Regions from separate parts of the Sulfitobacter sp. M22 genome, predicted to be linked through region 3. Evidence: riboswitches for the same ligand, from Rfam matches in the RefSeq annotation. Region 3 holds a riboswitch; each other region holds the start of a gene.

What was found. Region 3 has a riboswitch for cobalamin ahead of bluB (5,6-dimethylbenzimidazole synthase). Riboswitches for the same ligand answer to the same signal wherever they lie in the genome.
Region 1: it holds a riboswitch for cobalamin, as region 3 does, so the genes downstream of both, GLP52_RS14135 (DUF1636 family protein) here and bluB (5,6-dimethylbenzimidazole synthase) in region 3, are expected to answer to the same signal.
Region 2: it holds a riboswitch for cobalamin, as region 3 does, so the genes downstream of both, GLP52_RS14070 (energy-coupling factor ABC transporter permease) here and bluB (5,6-dimethylbenzimidazole synthase) in region 3, are expected to answer to the same signal.

The regions. Positions count from the first base shown of each region.
Region 1 is NZ_WMEC01000001.1:2,888,610-2,890,870, forward strand. Features, by position in the region: gene cobW (cobalamin biosynthesis protein CobW) at 1-686, opposite strand, end outside; gene GLP52_RS14135 (DUF1636 family protein) at 683-1,063, opposite strand; cobalamin riboswitch at 1,158-1,375, opposite strand; gene GLP52_RS14140 (cobyric acid synthase) at 1,541-2,261, shown strand, end outside.
Region 2 is NZ_WMEC01000001.1:2,875,200-2,877,460, forward strand. Features, by position in the region: gene cobF (precorrin-6A synthase (deacetylating)) at 1-423, opposite strand, end outside; gene GLP52_RS14070 (energy-coupling factor ABC transporter permease) at 482-1,165, opposite strand; cobalamin riboswitch at 1,238-1,453, opposite strand; gene cobA (uroporphyrinogen-III C-methyltransferase) at 1,480-2,196, opposite strand; gene GLP52_RS14080 (cobyrinate a,c-diamide synthase) at 2,193-2,261, opposite strand, start outside.
Region 3 is NZ_WMEC01000001.1:1,848,933-1,851,193, forward strand. Features, by position in the region: gene GLP52_RS09105 (hypothetical protein) at 1-324, opposite strand, end outside; gene bluB (5,6-dimethylbenzimidazole synthase) at 554-1,234, opposite strand; cobalamin riboswitch at 1,285-1,462, opposite strand; gene GLP52_RS09115 (hypothetical protein) at 1,498-2,229, opposite strand.

The sequences.
Region 1 (2,261 bases), 1.0 Mb from region 3:
GCTTCGAGCCCCAGTACAACGCGCGGGTCAATCACGCCTTCGGTCATCGGAATGATCGGCAGCTTGCGCGGTGCATGCGCCTCGATCACCTTGCGGGCGGCTTCTACGCCTTCGGGGCCCGCCAGATCGGCCTTGGACAGCAGCACGATATCGGCGCAGGCAATCTGGTCCTCGAACACTTCGGACAGCGGCGTTTCGTGATCCAGGCTGTCATCCGCGTCGCGTTGTGCAGCGATGGCCTCCAGATCGGGGGCGAACTGCCCGCTCGCCACAGCTTCTGCATCGGCAAGGGTGATCACGCCGTCCACGGTGATGCGCGACCGGATTGCGGGCCAGTCAAACGCCTTGAGCAAGGGTTTGGGCAGCGCAAGGCCAGAGGTTTCGATCAGGATGTGATCCGGCGTTTGCGGCAAAGCCATCAACGCCTCGATCGTGGGGATAAAGTCATCGGCCACGGTGCAGCAGATGCAACCGTTCGCCAGCTCGACAATGTTCTCGGCGGGGCAGTTGTCGATCGCGCAGGATTTCAGGATATCGCCATCCACACCGGCGGTGCCGAATTCATTGACCAGCACGGCCAGACGCTTGGAGCCCGCATTCTCCATCAGGTGACGGATAAAGGTGGTTTTGCCGGCACCCAGAAAACCGGTGATCACGGTGACGGGAATTTTGGTAAGGTTGGTCATTCGGTAGGCTCCTGTGGGGGGATGCGGGCGATGGATTGTTTGCGGAAAACCACGGGGCGTTCACGCCAGGGTACCACGCCATCGGTGGTCTGGGCATAGGCGGAAACGCCATTCACGATATCGGACAAATGCGCGTCGGTGTCGAGATCGCCATACACATAGGTCCAGCGCGAGGGGCCACCCGACAGGACCATCGAACAGCCCCGCGAACAGGCCGACAGACATTCGGCACCGCGCAGCTGCACACCGTCAGGCAGGTGCCCCGACAGCGCGTCAAACAGCTGTTGCCCAGGGCGCGGCGCGTCCTCGGAGGTGATCTGACCTGCGCGACAGGTGGTGCAGATGGTGACGGTGACCGGTTGATCCGTGGTGGTCATATCTTGCCTCATACGTCGATGGGCCAAGGGGGATCGCCAGCAGCGAACGACATGCGAACAGCGTTCTAGGCCAGTCGCGAAACACCCCGTTCGCCCGTTACAAACTATGCTGGCAGGTCTCCCGGCTTGCGGATCTAAGGCAGCTTGCCTTGCAACTTTTCACCTTCCCAGCCATCGGGCCAGTGGTTTAAAGGTCTCTCCGGTCACGGTCGCGGGGGCGGCTGCGCTTGGCGCTGACCCAAGGCTGGATCAATGCGTATCGCGTTCCCTCTTCGCCTGTCTGGGACAGGAACCAACATACGCCCTGCATTGGTCATTTGCCCGCCTCTGTCAAGCAGCGGCTGTCATAACGCGGGGGCCAAACCCGCTTTGCGCGGATTTTACCGCGACCGCCCCCCGTGCCGGCGCGTTGCGGATGCTTGACGGGATCACCGCGGACTGACACCAAGGGCTGCACGAAAACCACGAGGTTCCGCCATGCCCACCCGCGCTATCATGATCCAGGGCACCGGATCGAATGTGGGGAAATCCATGCTGGTGGCGGGCCTGTGCCGCGCGGCCACGCGTCGGGGGCTTTCCGTCGCGCCGTTCAAACCGCAGAACATGTCGAACAACGCCGCCGTCACCGACGATGGCGGAGAGATTGGCCGCGCACAGGCCCTGCAAGCGATTGCCTGCGGGCGGTCCCTGACGGTGCATATGAACCCCATCCTGCTGAAACCCGAAACCGACAGCGGGTCGCAGGTGATCGTGCAAGGGCAGCGCCACAGCACCCTGCAAGCGCGTGACTTCAGCAAAGCCCGGGCAGGGCTGATGGCCCCCGTGCTCGAAAGCTTCGGTATCCTCGGACAAAGCGCCGATTTGATTATCGTCGAAGGGGCGGGGAGCCCGGCTGAGGTGAACCTGCGCCAGAACGACCTTGCCAACATGGGCTTTGCCCGCGCCGCAGGCGTGCCCGTCGTGCTGGCCGGCGATATCAACCGTGGCGGCGTCATCGCCCAGATTGTCGGCACCCAAGTGGTGATGGACCCGGAGGACGCGGCGATGATCACCGGCTTTCTGGTCAACAAGTTCCGCGGCGATGTGAGCCTTTTTGACGACGGCTACCGCGAGATTGAACGCCGCACCGGCTGGACCGGTTTTGGCACCCTGCCATGGTTCGCCAATGCCCATCTGCTGCCCGCCGAAGACGCGGTGG
Region 2 (2,261 bases), 1.0 Mb from region 3:
GATCCCCGGCACCACATCGACGCTAAGCGGCACCACCTGTTGCAGACGCTCTGCAATGCGCAGCGTGCTGTCATACAACGACGGATCGCCCCACACCAGAAAACCCACGCGCCCGCCTTGGGGCAGGATGCGCTGCATCTCGGCCAGCCAGACCTGCGCAATAGCATCGTGCCAATCGTGTACGCCCGCGTGATAATCAGGGTTGGCAGCGTCACGTTTGGGCAGGGTAAATTCGTGAATAGCAGGCCGGTCCGACCGCAGCACCTGAGCGCAAATCTCGTGGCGTAGACCGGCCAGATCATCCTTGCCCGCGCCCTTGGACGGGATCAAGATCACGTCACAGGCATTCAGCGCGTCGATGGCCTGCAAGGTAAGGTGTTTGGGGTTGCCGGACCCGATGCCGATCAGTGAAAGCGTAAACATCTTATGGCTCCGGTAGTGTGACGCGACCCGAAGAGAAGGGGCCGCGTCTGGTCTTGGGTTATTCAGCGGCGGATTGGGTCAGACGCTTGGTGAACACTGCGCTGCCTGCAACATCACGCAGGGTCTTGGCAGCGGCGAGCACGGCCAGATCGACCAGCGGTTCGATCAGGATGACCATCATATACGCCCCGCCAAAGCTGGCGACAGCGGCGATGTTGCTGGCGGCAAAGCCCTGACCGTAGATGGCCCAGAACGCGACCCAGCCCACAACGCCCGCCTGAAACGCGGTCGACAGCTTGAGCGCTTGAACATAAGTCAGATCAACATAGGCGGTGTTGGGCGCGATGATCCGTTTGGCCAGCGCCGAGACCATGAACAAGGGCACCAGCAGCGTGGTGACGTTCATCGTGTATTGCGGCAGGTCGATGGGGGCAAAGAACATGCCCTGCGCCAGCAAACCGAGCGCCAGACCGGCAGCAGCAGGGGCCACGCCGAACAGCAAAAACAGGGTCGAACCAAGGATCAGGTGAACCTCGCTCACGCCCACGGGGAAATGCGGGAAAAGTTGAAAAAAGACAAAGGTCAACGCGGTGGCAACGATGGCCCCACCCGCAAAAGGCACGACGCCTTTTTCACGGACAGAGTCCATCGCGGTTTTCGCGGTATAGGCCGCAGCACCGGCGGCGGTGCCATAGGACAGGACCAGCTTTGCGCCGGTCACGACTTCGGGTTCGATATGCATGTTCAGGTCTCCTTGCCGTCTTCCCCGACGGCATGATGTGAAAGCTGCCCCGAAAGGCAGCCAGTTGGATCGGGGATCATCCCCTTGACGGCAGGTCTCCTGACTTTGTGCGTCCATGCGTGCCGCGCCTTCCCAGGCTGATTGGCCCAGTGGCAATGCGGTTTGCTCTTCACTTACAGGTGCGGGGGCAGTTCCGGATTAGGCACCTTTGCGTTGGCACCGCACCGTATTCCCTTTTCACCCCGTTTGCCCAAAAGCGCACGGGGAACCGTCCAGATTAGGTGTTCATTTTCAGGCCGGTTTTGTCAAGCGGTCTATTCGCTCAGCGGTCCGTATAGGATCAACGCAGGTGCTGACGTTGCGGGATCCAGCGGCAGATTGGCAAGGCTTTCCACCGTGTGCCGGCTCAGCTTTTGATCGGGGGTCGATACCGCCTCGGCCAGCAGCGCAGGGGTCGATCCGGGCAGACCCGCCTCGATCAACCGCGCGGCGAAACCGGCAAAGGTACGGCGGCCCATATAGACGACCGTGGTTGCCGTGGGGTCGGCCAGCGCGGCCATGTTCAGATCGTCCGGCAAAGCCCCCGATTCCCCGTGGCCGGTGATGAACTGCACGCGCCGCGCGGTCAGCCGCCGTGTCAGCGGGATCATTGCCGCCGCCGCCGCCGAGGACGCCGCTGTCACACCGGGGATGATCTCAAAGGCGACACCCGCCTCTTTCAGCGCGCTGATCTCTTCCTCAAGCCGTCCAAACACGCCCGCGTCGCCGCTTTTGAGCCGCACAACCCGCGCGCCGGTCAGCGCATGTTCGACCAGCAGGCGGCTGACATGATCCTGTTTCGGCGACTGGCGGCCCGCGCGTTTGCCAACCCCGATCAAATCCGCCTCGACCGAGACATGTTCAAGGATCGGACCCGCCGACAGATCGTCAAACAGCACGACTTCGGCCTCTTGCAACCGCTTCACCGCCTTGACGGTCAGCAGTTCGGGGTCACCGGGACCAGAGGAAACGAAAGACACAAAACCCGTCATGATGCCCCCGCGATCAGGTGAAAGAACGTACCCGTGGCATGGCCGCGCCGCGATCCGGTTTCAGG
Region 3 (2,261 bases):
CCAAACAACCAGACCATTGATGCCGTCACGTGCAGTCACTTCGTCTTCCGTCGCGCTTTCAACGCGGCGGCGCATACGGCCAGCGATATAGCCCCCTGCAAGGTAGGACGCGACCAGTGTGATCACCAGCCACAGCGCCGTCAGCACCAGTTCAAGTGTAGAAGAGTCATCTGTCCCGTCCAGCGTGATCGACGCCAAGCCGAGCGCCGCGCCAAAGCTGGTCAGCAACAGGCCAATGGCCACGGCGACAACGGTACCTGCGAAAATTGCAGGCCAGTCGACGTATGATCCGTCGGGTGTTTTGTCAGTAAGTGTCGTATCCATGTTAATGCCTCCCCGGCGTTGAATTACGCTAGGCCGATGAGCGAAAGAACCGCCATGACAACAACCACAAGACCTACGAGATAAATGATGCCGCCCATTTGAAATAATCCTCTGTCAGCGCCCGCGCGACATACGCAGGCTTCACAGGGGGAACGTCATGGAACCGGCAAAGTTCCGCCAGTTGCTCAAATATTCGACATGTCCTGTGACACAGCGGTCAAAGCCTCCTTTAAGGGTCGCCCTGCCATTTGCCGTCAAAGATCATATCATTTACGGGGAGCCGCTTGCTCCAGCCCTTCACTTCAAGCTCGGGCGTTTGATACATCTCGTCGACGTGCCCCAAACACAGGTAGCCGACGATCTCTATGCGGTCTGGGATATCCAGCAAGCTGCGCAAATCCGCATCGTGGAACACACTGACCCACCCCATGCCGATGCCTTCCGCGCGCGCGGCAAGCCAAAGGTTCTGGATCGCGCAAACGGTGCTATAAAGGTCCATGCTTTGATTGTGGGTGCGGCCCAACACGACCTTGCCGCCACGGCTGCGGTCACAGGTCACGCATATATTGACGGGAGCCTTGCGTATGCCTTCGAGCTTGAGCGACCGGTAGGTCGTCTGGCGGTCGCCCTCGAACATCTGGGCGGCTTCCTCGTTCGCGGTGTTAAAGGCCTCCCAGACCTGATCGCGCGCCTGCTGGTCGCGGATCACGATGAAATTCCACGGTTGTGACAGGCCGACCGAAGGCGCGTGATGCGCGGCGGTCAAAATCCGGTACAAGACATCATCTGCAACGGGGTCAGGCAAAAACTGGTCGCGCACATCACGGCGGGTAAAGATCGCCTTGTACACGGCATCACGTTCAGCATCTGAGAAAGGCGCGGCGGGTGCCAGCGCGGACGGTATCGGCATTGTTCATTCCCCAACAATACATTTCAGCGCCTGTCCCGCTGTCCATGCGGTGCAAGCTGTACTGTCTGGCCGGTCTTCTGACTTAGGGTCTTCTGGTTCACGCGCCTTCCCGGATATCTCCAGTGGCCTAGGCGCAAACCATCCCCATTACAGCGTTGGGCACGTGCGGGACTTTCACCCGCTTCCCGATTCTTCCGCCATGCGGACACCAGACCGCCCTATTGGGCCACGGCGATCCGCCCGGAACAAGCCCTATCGCGGGATCAGCCGCGTTTGGTCGCGAAAATCTTTCTCATGACGGCGTCGAACTCGTTCCACGAAATGACTGCCTTGTTGCCGGCATAGCCGTGATAATAGGACCGCCCGCTCGCCGTGGGAAACCCGGCCCAGATGCGCGCAAGGTTCTCCATGAACCGGTGACGGCTGATCTCGCCCTTCTTAAACGAGACAAAACCCGCATCGGCCAAGAGAATATCTGCCAGCCCGTCCTGCAGCTTTGGCGTAAAGCGGTCGTTTTTGCTAAGCCCTGCCTGACGCACAAGGCTGCGCAAGGTGGCTGGTATGAACTGATACCGCCCAATGGCGTGTTGCTGTCCGGGTGTGCGGTCAATCCAGCGATAGATTTCGCCGATGGTCATCTGTGTCGGGCGCTGCGGCGGCAGGCGCTTGGCCCCGTATTGCACGGCGTCGTACCCTTTAGGGCCGGCCTCGGCCCAAGCAATGAGGCTTTTGAGGTCAGCCGCCGTGCTGATACCACTGAACGCCTGAAAGGACCGGCTGCGGCTGCTGATGGTAGTCGTGCGGGCATGCACCTTGGGCTGGACCTTGGGACGCAGTTTGATCTGCCCCTGTCCGGCGGATTGCATAACGTTGAACGAAATATCGCTTTGCATGGCTGACCGGGTGCCCGAGAGGCTGAAACTATCAGCGCTGGCAGCGGTGGCGGCCATCAGTGCGGCCGTGGCAAGAATTGGCAGTGTGTGTGTAACTTTCATGTCTTCCCCCAAGATAAAAAATCGTCATGGTC